DNA from 2 places in the Streptomyces sp. NPDC008121 genome. Region 2 is predicted to be linked to the other one. Evidence: riboswitches for the same ligand, from Rfam matches in the RefSeq annotation. Region 2 holds a riboswitch; the other holds the start of a gene.
What was found. A riboswitch is a leader RNA that binds a small molecule or an ion and turns the genes downstream of it on or off. The one in region 2 is predicted to bind thiamine pyrophosphate.
Positions count from the first base shown of each region.

Region 1 (7,142 bases), on a different contig from region 2:
GCGCCGTCGCGGCCGACCGGCTGCTCGCCCGCCCCGACCGCCCCGACGCCGTGTACGGCCTCTTCGACCCCAATGGAACCGACCTCCTGGCGGCCGCACGCCGCTACGGACTGCGCGTACCGGACGACCTGCTGCTGGTCTGTTGCAGCGAATCGACCGTGTACGCCACCACCGAACCGCCCATCACGACCCTCTCGCTCAAGCCGCGCCGGATCGGTACGGCGGTCGTCCAGCTGCTCATCGACGCCATCGAGGGGAGCGATGCCGACGGGCCGGTCGAGCGGGTGATACCGACCGAACTCATCGTCCGGACCTCCTCCCAGCGGCGCTCCCCCCGGACGACCGTCAGCCCGCCCCGCTCCCCCTCCCAGGACGAGAAGGACTGAGAGAGGGACGGGGAAGGCCCGGAAGCGATCCGGAAGCGGGCCGGGAGGGCCGCGAAGAGAGCCGGGGGAGCCGCCGAGACGGTCCTCGGAGGTCCGGGAAACGTCGCGTACGCGCCGATGTCCGGCCCAAACCGAGGACCGGCCCGGCTCGAACCCTGGCCTGGACCTTCTCAATTCGGGCGAAACAACCGGTGAACCCGGAGTGGACCCGGATTCACCACCCCTGGTGCGTCACACAGGAGGACCCTCATTCCTATGATGGGCGCACGACACCGCGGACCACCCCGACCAGGCCGGTCCGCGATGTGCAGGGCATCGCGACGGTGGTGGAGGGGTCGATGACTCAGGGGGCCGGGCAGGAACCCGTGGTGCGCACGGCGACATTGCGTGACTTCCGCGTACCGCCGTACGCCCGGGTGCCCGTGCAGGGCCATGCCACGGAACCTCCGGCCGACGCTCCGGGGCTCCCCGCGGCGCCGGCCGCGGTGGCACCGACAGCGGTGGCACAGGCCCCGGTGGCGCAGATCGCGGTGGCACCCGCGCCGGGCGCGCCGAGAAGCGGCGCCGGCATGTCCGACGTCCCGCTCGAGCGCACGCTCCACCTCGGCACCGTCGTGGCGTCCCGCGCGGACGGCCCCGCCGCCTCCGTTCCCGACGTCCCCGCGTCCCCCCCGGTGCCCGCCGTGCCCGGGGGCCACCCCGGAAACGCCTTCCCGGAGGGTGACCTCCCCGAGGGCTACACCCCCACCGAGCGCGACCTCCCGGTCATCAACCGGGGCGACACCGTCCAGGTGCAGGTCGACCCGGCTCCGGCGCCCGCACCGGCTCCGGCGGCGGGCGAGGGCCCGGGCCCGCTCTTCGTCGTCGGCGACGTCCACGGCTATCTCGACGAACTCGTCGCCGCGCTGCGCGAGAAGGGCCTCATCGACGAGAACGGCGGCTGGGCCGCGGGCAACGCCCGCCTCTGGTTCCTCGGAGACTTCACCGACCGCGGACCCGACGGCATCGGTGTCATCGACCTCGTCATGCGGCTCTCCGCCGAGGCGGCCGCCGCCGGCGGCTACTGCAAGGCCCTGATGGGCAATCACGAGCTGCTGCTCATCGGCGCCAAGCGCTTCGCCGACACCCCCGTCAACTCCGGCGCCGGCACCGCCACCTTCCAGGCCGCCTGGCTGCTCAACGGCGGCCAGAAGTACGACATGGACCGCCTCCAGGACGTCCACCTCCAGTGGATGTCCCGGCTCGACGCCGTGGTGGAGGAGGACGGACACCTCCTCCTGCACTCCGACACCACCGCGTACCTCGACTACGGCAGCACCATCGAGGACGTCAACGAGACCGTCCACGAGATCATCAACCGCAACGACGCCGACGAGGTCTGGGACCTGTTCCGGAAGTTCACCAAGCGCTTCGCCTTCCGCGACGACGGCGGCCCGGAGGCGGTGCGGGAGCTGCTCGGCACCTACGGCGGCCGCCGCGTCGTGCACGGCCACAGCCCCATCCCGTACCTCCTGGGCCAGGTGGGCACCGAGGACGGCGAGGGCGGCTCGGACCCGACCGTCGACGGACCCCACGTCTACGCCGACGGCCTGGCGATCGCCATGGACGGCGGTGTGACCATGGCCGGAAAGCTTCTGGTCGTCCAACTCCCCCTGAACGGCTGAGGTATAACCCTGCGCATCCGGGCCAGGCGATTTCGGGAAACCCCCTGTCACGGTGGCGCGGAACCGGAATACCATCGGCTCATCCGTAGCAGGCTCTCCTCCGTTTCCGCCCCACTGCCCGGCGTTCTTCCCCGGGCGGTCCGGCCCTACGGAGCATCGGGGGATGCACATGAACGTGGCTCCGCACCTGCTGACCGAGGACCGCGCCGAGTACGAGCGCACCCTCGACGAGGCACTGCGTCACGCGCACGAACGCCCGGATCTCGCCGAGGTCGGGAAGCGGCTCACGACCGCACAGTTGCGCGCCATGGCGCTGAGCGCGACCGCGCTCATCACGGCCGCGGCCGCACCCGAATACGACCACTTCGTGAAGATACGTGAGCAGGGACGGTCACCCGGCGGTACGAGCGTCATGGGCGCCGTCCTCGCGGCGGACGGCGACGGAGCGAGCGGCGGCCCCGGCGCGGGCGTCGTCGCGATCGTCACGGTCCTCGCGCCCGTGCTGGCGGGCACCGCGGCGGTGATCTTCCTACTGGTCGGGGCCGTACTGAAAGTCCTCGCCCCCACCCTGCAGTTCGCCGACACCCTGCTGACGGCGGGCTGGTTCTTCGGCGCCGTCGCCGCGGCCGGGCTGCTCTGCGCGGCCGCCGGACTGCTCGTCACGGCGCTGCGCAACAGAGCCACCGAGGTGGGCGCGGCGGACCCGGGCACCGCCGAAGGGACCGAGCTGTCCCGGGCCAGGGAGGCCTGGCGGCACGCGCTGCTGGAACGGGGCATCCTGCCGTTCCTGCGCGCCGCGCTGGCCGACCCCGGTGCCACCCGCCCGGCCCCGGCCGCCAGGCCGCGCCCGGTCTCCAGGATCCCCAAGGTCGGCTACAGCGGTCCGGACTTCTCCAGCCCCGGCGAGGGCGGATCGGCCACCCGCCCGACGTACAGCAGCCCGGACTTCTCCAGCCCCGACTTCGGCCCGCCCGAGACCATCCCGGACTGACCCCCACGGCGCCCCCGCCCCGCCCCCTACCCGGCTCGGGGGCGGCGGGGGCCCGGCGTCACTCCGCCAGCGGGAGGTACACCCGGTTGCCGGCAGCGGCGAATTCGGCGGACTTCTCCGCCATCCCGGCCTCGATCTCGTCCGGCTTCAGATCGCCGCCGTGCTGCCGCCGGATGTCCTGCGAGATCTTCATCGAGCAGAACTTCGGACCGCACATCGAGCAGAAGTGCGCGGTCTTCGCCGGCTCGGCCGGCAGCGTCTCGTCGTGGAACTCCCGGGCCGTGTCCGGGTCGAGCGCCAGGTTGAACTGGTCCTCCCAACGGAACTCGAACCGCGCGTCCGACAGCGCGTCGTCCCACTCCTGCGCCCCCGGGTGCCCCTTCGCGAGGTCCGCCGCGTGCGCCGCGATCTTGTACGTGATGACACCGGTCTTCACGTCGTCGCGGTTCGGCAGGCCCAGGTGCTCCTTGGGGGTGACGTAGCAGAGCATCGCCGTCCCCCACCAGGCGATCATCGCCGCACCGATGCCGGAGGTGATGTGGTCGTAGGCGGGCGCGACGTCCGTGGTCAGCGGGCCGAGGGTGTAGAACGGCGCCTCCTCGCAGATCTCCTGCTGGAGGTCGATGTTCTCCTTGATCTTGTGCATCGGGACGTGCCCCGGGCCCTCGATCATCGTCTGCACCTGGTGGCGCTTGGCGATCGTGTTCAGCTCGCCGAGCGTGCGCAGCTCGGCGAACTGCGCGTCGTCGTTGGCGTCCGCGATCGAGCCGGGCCGCAGCCCGTCGCCCAGCGAGTAGGTGACGTCGTACGCCGCCAGGATCTCGCAGAGCTCCTCGAAGTGGGTGTAGAGGAAGTTCTCCTTGTGGTGCGCCAGGCACCAGGCGGCCATGATCGAGCCGCCGCGCGAGACGATGCCGGTCTTGCGGCGGGCGGTCAGCGGCACGTACGGCAGCAGCACGCCGGCGTGGACCGTCATGTAGTCGACGCCCTGCTCGGCCTGCTCGATGACCGTGTCCTTGTAGACCTCCCAGGTCAGCTCCTCGGCCCGGCCGTCGACCTTCTCCAGGGCCTGGTAGAGCGGGACGGTGCCGATCGGCACGGGGGAGTTGCGCAGCACCCACTCGCGGGTGGTGTGGATGTTCCGGCCGGTGGACAGGTCCATCACCGTATCGGCGCCCCACTTGGTCGCCCACGTCATCTTCTCCACCTCCTCCTCGATCGAGGAGGTGACGGCGGAGTTGCCGATGTTGGCGTTGACCTTCACCAGGAACCTCTTGCCGATGATCATCGGCTCGATCTCCGGGTGGTTCACGTTGGCCGGCAGGACGGCGCGCCCCGCCGCGATCTCCTCCCGGACGACCTCGGGGGAGACGTTCTCGCGGATGGCGACGTACTCCATCTCCGGGGTGATCTCGCCCCGGCGGGCGTACGCGAGCTGGGTCACCGCCTGGCCGGCACGGCCCCGGCGGGGCTGGCGCGGACGGCCCGGGAAGACCGCGTCGAGGTTCTTCAGCCCGCCGCGCGGCGAGGTGTGCTTGATCCCGTCGTCCTCGGGGCGGACCGGGCGGCCCGCGTACTCCTCGGTGTCGCCCCGGCCGATGATCCAGTTCTCGCGCAGCGGCGGAAGGCCCCGCCGTACGTCGGTGTCGATGGTGGGGTCGGTGTACGGGCCGGACGTGTCGTACAGCGTCACGTCCTTGCCGTTGGTGAGGTGCACCTGGCGGACCGGCACGCGGAGGTCGGGGCGCGAGCCCTCGACGTACCCCTTGTGCCAGCCCGGCTTGCGCTCGTCCTGGCTGGTGGCAGGCGTGCGTGCATCCTGAATGGTCATGAGACCGATCTCCCTACGCCGGCATTACCCGGTAACAGGTTCGGCGGTCGGCGCAGCCTCTTCCCGTACGCACGTCACTGCGTGCGTACGGTGATCAGCGCCCTCTCAGCCCGGTGCTCCGAGCTCCCGCGTGTGCAAAGGTGCCACCACGCTAGCGGCAACCCGGGCGTGCTGAACAGTGGGCCCCCGCCGTTCTTGCGATGATCGGTCGGTGACTTCCTCGCAGCAGACCCCCGGCCCCCCCGACGACGGCGACGGAGACGGCGGCGGCGCTGCCGGGCACGGACACCACGGACACGCCCCCGCGCACACGCACAGCCATGGCCCCGCCGCGCCCGTCTCCCGGCATCTGCGGAAGGTCATCGCGGCGGTCCTGATCCCCTTCGCCACCGCCGTCGTCGTCGGGCTCGCGGTGCTGTGGCCCGGTGGCGCCCCGGCGCACGAGCGCACCGGGGTCGGCTTCGACCGGCAGACCGAGCAGGGCAGGGTCGTCTCGGTGGAGCGGGTCGACTGCAAGGACGTGAACGCCGCGCAGGTGCCGCCGACCGGCGACGTCTCCACGCCGCAGGGGCGCGAGGCGGTCAACGCCCAGCAGGGGCAGTGCGCGAAGGCCACGGTCGAGGTCACCAGCGGGGACGATCAGGGCCGTAGGTTCGTCGAGGTCGTGCAGCCGGACGCGCCCCGGCAACTGCGCGAGGGGCAGGGCGTCGTCGTGGCGTACGCCCCCGACGCGCCGCGCGATCTGCAGTACTCGGTCACCGATGTGAACCGCAAGGTCCCCTTGACGGTGCTCGCCCTGATCTTCGCGGTCGCGGTGGTGCTCGTGGGCCGCCTACGCGGTCTGATGGCGCTCATCTCGCTCGCGGTGAGCTTCGTGATCCTGACGTTCTTCATCCTGCCGGCGATCCTGCAGGGCTCGAATCCGCTGGTGGTGGCCGTGGTCGGGTCGAGCGCGATCATGCTGATCGCGCTCTACATGTGTCACGGCCTCTCCGCCCGCACCTCGGTCGCGGTGCTCGGCACCCTGATCTCCCTGCTGCTGATCGGGCTGTTGGGCTCGCTCTTCATCGGCTGGGCGTCGCTGTCCGGCAACACGGACGACAACACCGGCCTGATCCACGGCCTGTACCCGGACATCGACATGTCGGGTCTGCTGCTCGCCGGCATCATCATCGGCTCGCTGGGCGTGCTCGACGATGTGACGGTGACCCAGACGTCGGCGGTGTGGGAGCTGCACCAGGCGGATCCGCGCATGGGGCCGCGCGCGCTGTACCGGGCCGGGATCCGGATCGGCCGCGACCACATCGCGTCGGTGGTGAACACGCTGGTCCTCGCGTACGCGGGCGCGGCCTTGCCCCTGCTGCTGCTGTTCTCCATCGCGCAGAGCAGCGTGGGGGCGGTGGCCAACAGCGAGCTGGTCGCGGAGGAGATCGTCCGGACGCTGGTGGGGTCGATCGGCCTGGTCGCCTCGGTGCCGGTCACGACCGCCCTCGCGGCGCTGGTGGTCTCCGCCGACCGGCCGAGCGGGCCGGGTGTGCCGGGCCCGGCCGGCCTGGCGGACCCGGCCGGTTCGGCGGGTGGCGCGTCGGGCTTCCCGCGGAGGCGGCCGGCCAAGGGCGGCCGCCGCCGCCGCGCGAAGTGACCGTACGTGACCACCGCAGGCGGCAAACCGGGAGCGGGGGGCGGCGCGACGGCGGGGGCGGGAGCGGGGGCGACCCCGCCTCAGCCGGCGTTCTCCTCCGCGAGGATCCGGCCGAGGGCCGCCTCCAGGTTGTCCTCGAAGTCACCGAGGGTCCGCTCCTGACCGAGCGGGACGAGCTTGTCCGTACGGTCGAGGAAGGCGACCAGCGGGGGAGCGCTGGCGCGGAACAGGGCGCGGTCGCCGCCGACCTGGAGCCGGATGGAGACGTCCGACAGGGCCTCCGGGGCGGTCGGCGCGATCCGGACATCGCCGTCACCGCTGGGGCTGTTGATGCCGTCGAGCAGCAACTCCCGTCCGAACGCCCAGGTCACGGGGGCGTCCCCGGGGAGGTGGAAGGTCATGCGCACCGCGTACGGATCCCGGGTCTCATAGCGCAGCTCCACCGGGATTCTGAAGGAGAGCTCCTCGGAGACGAGGAAGCTCATCAGGACTTCGGCCTGAACCGACTCTCGCATCATGTACCCCGCAGTGGATGAAGCAGTTGGGTAGAGACAGCTGCTGAAAGGTGCGATCAAAACGGCCAGGAATGATCCCCATGGCCCTCTTGACGCAATCGTGCTGCAAGCGC
Region 1 covers NZ_JBIBHT010000004.1:185,954-193,095, forward strand. Annotated here, with positions in the region: gene ACFZBD_RS15170 (substrate-binding domain-containing protein) at 1-386, shown strand, start outside; gene ACFZBD_RS15175 (metallophosphoesterase) at 725-2,050, shown strand; gene ACFZBD_RS15180 (hypothetical protein) at 2,214-3,041, shown strand; gene thiC (phosphomethylpyrimidine synthase ThiC) at 3,100-4,872, opposite strand; TPP riboswitch at 4,866-5,012, opposite strand; gene ACFZBD_RS15190 (YibE/F family protein) at 5,084-6,514, shown strand; gene ACFZBD_RS15195 (SsgA family sporulation/cell division regulator) at 6,595-7,029, opposite strand.
Region 1: another riboswitch for thiamine pyrophosphate. It lies ahead of thiC (phosphomethylpyrimidine synthase ThiC); the one in region 2 lies ahead of thiO (glycine oxidase ThiO).

Region 2 (7,142 bases):
GCCGGGAGCGTACCGGCCGGGCTTGGTGGGGGTGGGCCAGCAGGGGCCGGTGCAGAAATAGTCCACGCCCGGTTCGGCGACGGCGGCGTCGACCTCGGACTCGGCGTGGCAGGAGCGGCCGATCAGCACTCCCCCGGACTCGGTCCGGGGGGATTCCCAGCCGAGGATGGCGCGGGCGGCGGGGACGGGCAGGTCTCCCTGGCCGAGGTGCAGCACGTCGGAGCCGATGGCGTGGGCGACGTCGGCCCGGTCGTTCACGGCGAGGAGCGTGCCGTGGCGGCGGCAGGCGTCGGCGAATACGGCGAGGTGCTCCAGCTCCTCGCCGGCCTCCAGGCCCTTGTCGCGGAGCTGCACGATGTCCACGCCGGAGGAGAGCACGGCGTCGAGGAACGCGGGCAGGTCGCCCTGGCGCCTGCGGGCGTCCGTGCAGAGGTAGAGCCGGGCGTCGGCGAGCTGCGCGCGTGGCGTGGACATGGGTGGTTCCCCCCGTGGGCTGCGGCGGTGCCGTGGGGCCGGGGCGGGCCCGGCCCCACGGACCTCCTGTGGTGGCGTGGGTGCGTCAGACGGCGAGCGCCTGGGCGCGGCGCTTCACCTCCGTGCCGCGATTCTCGCTGAGGGCCTGCGCGGGCGTGCCCGGCAGGGTCGGGTCGGGAGTGAAGAGCCACTCCAGCATCTCTTCGTCGGTGAAGCCGTCGTCCTTCAGGAGCGTCAGGGTGCCGCTGAGGCCCTTGACGACCTTGTCGCCGTCGATGAAGGCGGCGGGCACCTGGAGCGCCCGGTTCTCTCCGCGGCGCACGGCGATGAGCTGGCCCTCCTTGACCAGCTGCCGCACGCGCGTCACCTCGACATCGAGCATTTCCGCGATGTCGGGGAGGTAGAGCCAGGCGGGGACGAGAGCATCGATTCTTGCGTCAATCTCGGTCACGGGAACAAGCCTGCCATCTGGGACTGACAGTCGGTAGTCGGGCCCCGTGGAGTGTCCGCTCCCGGCCGGGGCGGGGGCACGGGCGCGCGGCCCCGGCCGGGCGCCCTGAGCACGTCTCAGAGGACCGCCGTCTTCAGGGCGACGGCCGGGTCGGTGGCCCGGGCGGGGTCGAGGCGGGCGGCCGCCTCGATCAGCTTGCGGCCCTGGGCCAGGTCGCGGGGGCGGCCCACGGCGAGCAGGGCGACCAGGACGCCCGCGCGCAGCCAGAGGACGGACCAGGAGGCGCCGGCGGGGTCGCCGCGGCGGACGAGCGCGTCGGCGGTGGTGTGGTGGCCCGCGTACTGCACGAAGCGGCCGAACTGCTCGGACCAGAAGTACGGCACCGGGTCGTAGGCCCCGGGGTTCTCGCCGATGATGTCGGCCGCGACCGTCCGCGGGCCCTGGAGGGCGTTGTCCCAGTGGTGGACCAGGAGCCGCTCGCCGTAGCGGGCGGACGGGAAGGAGGCGCAGTCGCCGACGGCGTACACGCCGGGTACGGAGGTGCGCAGCCGGTCGTCGGCGGTGAGGGAGCCGCCGGCGTCGAGGGTGACGCCGGAACCGGCGAGCCAGTCGGTGGCGGGGCGGGCGCCGATGCCGACGACGACGGCGTCGGCGGGCAGCCGCCGCCCGTCGGCGAGGACGACGCTGCCGCCCTCGAAGCGGTCCACGCGCGCGTGGGTGAGGAGAGCGGCGCCGCTCTCCTCGTACCAGCGGGCCATGGGGGCGGCGACCTCGGCGGGCAGCGCGCCCGCGAGCGGGTGGTCGGCGGCCTCCACGACGGTGACGGCGCACCCCGCCTCGCGCGCGGCGGTGGCGAACTCGGCGCCGATCCAGCCGGCGCCGACGACCACGATGTCGTGGCGCCGTTCCAGGACGGGCTTGAGCCGGGCGGCGTCGTCGAGGGTGCGCAGCAGATGGACCCCGGGCACGCCCTCGGTGCCGGGAAGGGTGACGGGCTGGGCGCCGGTGGCGACGACCAGGACGTCGTAGGGGACGGGGCCGGCCTCGGTGTCGATCTCGCGGTCGCCGGCGCGCAGGCCGGTGACCTCCAGGCCGAGGCGCAGCTCGATGGCGAGTGCTTCGAAGTCGACGTCGAAGGCCGAGTCCTCGGCCTTGCCCAGGAGTACGGCCTTGGAGAGCGGGGGCCGGTCGTAGGGCTGGTGCGGCTCGGCTCCGATGAGGGTGACGGGGCCTTCGAAGCCCTGTTCGCGCAGGGCGACGGCGGTCTGCACCCCCGCCATCCCGGCGCCCACGATCACGACGTGCTGCTGTGCCTGCTTCTGCTCGCTCACCCGATCACCTTACGCAGCTGACGTGCCGTCAGGAAGGCAGCGGTCGCACCCGCGACGGGCCGGCTCCTCCCGCCGGGGCCGTCCGCCCGGCTCGGCGCCTCTTCCCACCCGCGCCCCGGGGAGGCGGGAGGCTCCCTTACCGGCCGCCGAGGGCGGGGGTTAGTCTGACCGTCAACGTAGAGCACTCGCGGGAGCCCGGACGCACCGGGCTGAGAGGGAGGCTGGCCGGCCTCCGACCGTACGAACCTGATCCGGGTCATGCCGGCGAAGGGAGGGGCTGGACGCCCATGCCATCACGTACGCCACACCTCGGTGCGCCGTCCGCGCGCACCCCGGACTCCGGTGCGCCGTCCGCGCGCACCCCGCACGTCCGGACACCGCACGCGCACGCCGCGCACCCCGGGACACCACCCGCCGGTACCTCCTCGGACGTCCTCGTCATCGGGGGCGGGATCATCGGCCTCGTCACGGCCTGGCGCGCGGCGCAGCGCGGGCTGCGGACGGCGCTCGTCGATCCGGAGCCCGGGGGCGGGGCGGCGCGGGTGGCGGCCGGAATGCTCGCCGCCGTCACCGAACTCCACTACGGCGAGGAGACCCTGCTCGGCCTCAACCTCGCCTCCGCGCGCCGCTATCCCGACTTCGTCGCGGAGCTGCGGGACGCCACCGGCCAGGACGTCGGCTACCGCTCCTGCGGAACGCTCGCCGTCGCGCTGGACGCCGACGACCGGGCGCACCTGCGGGAGCTGCACGCCCTGCAGACGCGGTGCGGTCTGGAATCGGAGTGGCTCAGCGGGCGCGACTGCCGCCGTCTGGAGCCGATGCTGGCCCCGGGCGTCCGGGGCGGGCTGCGGGTCGACGGCGACCACCAGGTCGATCCGCGCCGGCTGGCCGCCGCGCTGGTCACCGCCTGCGAGCGGGCCGGGGTGGTCGTCCACCGGAGCGTCGCCGAGCGGCTGACGGTGGTGCGCGACCGGGCCGTGGGCGCGGTCCTCGCGGACGGGACGGAGCTCGGCGCCGACCAGGTCGTCCTCGCCGCCGGCAGCCTCAGCGGCCGGCTCGACGGTGTACCGGAGGAGGTGCTGCCGCCCGTACGGCCCGTCAAGGGGCAGGTGCTGCGGCTGAGCGTGCCGCCGGCGTACGCGCCGTTCCTCTCCCGGACGGTCCGGGCCGTGGTGCGCGGCAGCCACGTCTATCTGGTGCCGCGCGAGAACGGGGAGCTGGTCGTCGGGGCGACGAGCGAGGAGCTGGGCTGGGACACCACCGTCACGGCGGGCGGGGTGTACGAACTGCTGCGCGACGCGCACGAGCTGGTGCCCGGCATCACCGAGCTGCCGCTCACCGAGACCCGGGCGGGCCTGCGACCCGGGTCCCCGGACAACGCGCCGCTGCTCGGGCCGAGCGCCCTGCCGGGGCTCCATCTGGCCACCGGCCACTACCGCAACGGGGTGCTGCTCACCCCCGTCACCGGCGACGTCATGGCGGAGGTGCTGACCACCGGCACGCTCCCGGACGAGGCCCGCCCCTTCACTCCCCGCCGCTTCTCTCCCGTACGTCTGGAGCAGCCCGCATGAACGTGCTGAACGTGTCCGTGAACGGGGAGCCGCGCACGCTTCCCGGCCCCGTCTCGCTCGACGCCCTGGTCGCCACCCTCACCGCGGCGCCCTCGGGGGTGGCCGCGGCCGTCAACGAGACCGTGGTGCCGCGCGGCCGGTGGGCCGTGACGGTCATCGGCGACGGCGACCGGGTCGAGGTCCTCACCGCCGTCCAGGGAGGCTGAGCCGATGTCCGACGACACCTTCGTCCTCGCGGGTACGGAGTTCTCCTCGCGCCTGATCATGGGCACGGGCGGGGCGCCCAGCCTGGACGTCCTGGAGCGCTCGCTGGTCGCCAGCGGCACGGAGCTGACGACGGTCGCCATGCGGCGACTGGACCCGACGGTGCGGGGCTCGGTCCTCTCCGTCCTGGAGCGGCTCGGGATCCGGGTCCTGCCGAACACGGCGGGCTGCTTCACGGCGGGCGAGGCGGTGCTGACCGCGCGCCTGGCCCGGGAGGCCCTCGGGACCGACTGGGTCAAGCTGGAGGTCGTCGCCGACGAGCGGACCCTGCTGCCGGACGGGGTGGAGCTGCTCGACGCGGCGGAGACGCTGGTGGACGACGGCTTCACGGTCCTGCCGTACACCAACGACGACCCGGTCCTCGCGCGGAAGCTGGAGGACGTCGGGTGCGCCGCGATCATGCCGCTCGGTTCGCCGATCGGCTCCGGGCTCGGGATCCGCAACCCGCACAACTTCCAGCTGATCGCGGAGCGGGCCGGGGTGCCGGTGATCCTGGACGCGGGGGCCGGGACGGCTTCGGACGCGGCGCTCGCGATGGAGCTGGGGTGCGCGGCGGTGATGCTGGCGTCGGCGGTGACCCGGGCGCAGGAGCCGGTGCTCATGGCGTCGGCGATGCGGCACGCGGTCGAGGCGGGCCGGCTGGCGTGGCGGGCGGGCCGCATCCCCCGCCGCCATTTCGCCGAGGCGTCCTCCCCCGCGGAGGGCCGCGCCGCCCTGGACCCGGAGCGTCCCGCGTTCCGATGACGTGATCCCGGCCACCCCGTCCCGTCACAGGTGCGCTGCAGTCGCCGGTGGCGGCGACGGGGTGTCCGCGGGGACTCGTAAACTCGGGGCCGTGGACACGACCCTTCAGGACCCTCTCGTCGGGCAGCTGCTCGACGGCCGCTACCACGTCGACGCGCGCGTCGCCGTCGGCGGGATGGCCACGGTCTACCGGGCCGTCGACACCCGCCTCGACCGGGTGCTCGCGCTCAAGGTGATGCATCCGGCGCTGGCGACCGACGCCACCTTCGTCGAGCGGTTCATCCGCGAGGCGAAGTCCGTGGCGCGGCTCTCCCACCCCAACGTCGTCGGGGTCTTCGACCAGGGCGCGGACGGGGCGTACGTCTATCTCGCGATGGAGTACGTCGCCGGCTGCACCCTGCGCGACGTGCTGCGCGAGCGCGGCGCCCTGCAGCCCCGGGCCGCGCTGGACATCCTGGAGCCCGTCCTCGCGGCGCTCGGCGCCGCGCACCGGGCCGGTTTCGTCCACCGGGACATGAAGCCGGAGAACGTCCTGATCGGGGACGACGGCCGGGTCAAGGTCGCCGACTTCGGTCTCGTACGGGCCGTCGGCTCGGCCACGAACACCACCGGCTCCGTCCTCGGCACGGTCTCGTACCTCGCCCCCGAGCAGATCGAGCACGGCACCGCCGACACCCGCGCCGACGTGTACGCCTGCGGTGTCGTCCTGTACGAGATGCTGACCGGCGGGAAGCCGCACGGCGGGGACACGCCCGCGCAGGTCCTCTACCGGCACCTGAACACCGACGTCCCGGCCCCCTCGGCCGTCGTCCCCGGCCTCGCGGTCGAGCTGGACGAGCTGGTCACGGCGGCCACCGCCCGCAACCCGGAGATCCGCCCTTACGACGCCGTCGCGCTGCTCGCCCTGACCCGGGAGGCCCGGGCGGCCCTCGGTGACGAGCAGCTCGACGCGGTGCCGCCGGGGGCGCGCGCCGAGACGGACGGGGCGGGCGAGGACGGCTCCGAGGACCGGACCAGCGTGATCCCGCGCACCGCCGTGCCGCAGCACACGAGCCGGCTGGCGATGCCCCCGGAGCCCGAGCCGGAACCGCGTCCCTCGCGCCGGGCAGGCGGCTTCGCGGGCGCCGGTGGCGTGGGGTCCGGTGCGCGCAGGCTGCCCCGCCCGCGCGGTCCCCTGCTCGTCCTCGCCCTCGTCCTGGTGGCCCTCGGGCTCGGCGGCGGCGTCTGGTACATCAATTCCGGCCAGTTCACCCGGGTCCCCGCCATCCTCGGCCAGAGCGAGGCCCAGGCCACGCAGCGGCTGGAGAAGGCGGGCCTGGAGGTCGGGAAGACCCGGCGCGCGTTCAGCGAGGTCTACGAACGCGGGACGGTCATGGCCACGGACCCGGCCCCGGGCGAGCGCATCCGCGGAAACGGCACGGTGACGCTCACCCTCTCCCGCGGCCCGGAGATCGTGAAGGTCCCCCGCCTGGAGGGCAGGACGCTCGCCGAGGCCAAGCGGATGCTGACCGAGGAGGGCCTGGCCCCCGGTGTGGTCACGGAGGCCTTCAGCGAGGACGTGCCGCAGTCCGCGGTGATCGGCTCCGACCCCGGGCCCGGCACCGAGCGCTCCCCCGACTCGGCGGTCGCCCTGATCGTCAGCAAGGGCGCCCCGATCGAGGTTCCCTCCGTGTCCGGCGAGTCCGTGGCCGACGCCACCCAGACGCTGCGGAACGCCGGGCTGAAGGTGCAGGTCGCGGCCGAGCGGATCGACTCCCCGCGGCCGGCCGGTTCGGTCGCCGCCCAGTCCCTGGCCGAGGGCAGCCGCGCCGCCCGCGGCGACACGATCACCCTCACGGTCTCCAAGGGGCCGAGGATGATCGAGGTGCCCGACGTCATGGGCGAGCAGATCGACACCGCGCGCGAGCGGCTGGAGGGCGCCGGCTTCGAGGTGGAGGTCAAGAAGACCTTCCCCTTCCTCGGCGACACCGTCTCCGCCCAGTCCGTCGAGGGCGGCTCCACCGCCCCCGAGGGCTCCACCGTCACGCTCACGACCAAGGGACTGTAGAGACTCATGCGCAACCCCGTCGGCGGCCATGTCCCCGTGGCCGGCGGCCTCGCCACGACCGGCCTGGCCTACGCCCGCGAGCTGGGCGCCGAGGCCGTCCAGGTCTTCGTCGCCAATCCGCGCGGCTGGGCCACCCCGGTGGGCAACCCCGCGCAGGACGAACGGTTCCGCGCCGCCTGCGAGGCCGCGTCGATGTCGGCCTGGGTCCACGCCCCGTACCTCATCAACTTCGGCTCGCACACCGAGGCGACGGTCGAGAG
Region 2 covers NZ_JBIBHT010000005.1:346,103-353,244, forward strand. Annotated here, with positions in the region: gene thiE (thiamine phosphate synthase) at 1-474, opposite strand, end outside; gene ACFZBD_RS19130 (Rv2175c family DNA-binding protein) at 560-925, opposite strand; gene ACFZBD_RS19135 (FAD-dependent oxidoreductase) at 1,042-2,205, opposite strand; TPP riboswitch at 2,434-2,546, shown strand; gene thiO (glycine oxidase ThiO) at 2,544-3,827, shown strand; gene thiS (sulfur carrier protein ThiS) at 3,824-4,033, shown strand; gene ACFZBD_RS19150 (thiazole synthase) at 4,038-4,835, shown strand; gene pknB (Stk1 family PASTA domain-containing Ser/Thr kinase) at 4,927-6,882, shown strand; gene ACFZBD_RS19160 (deoxyribonuclease IV) at 6,889-7,142, shown strand, end outside.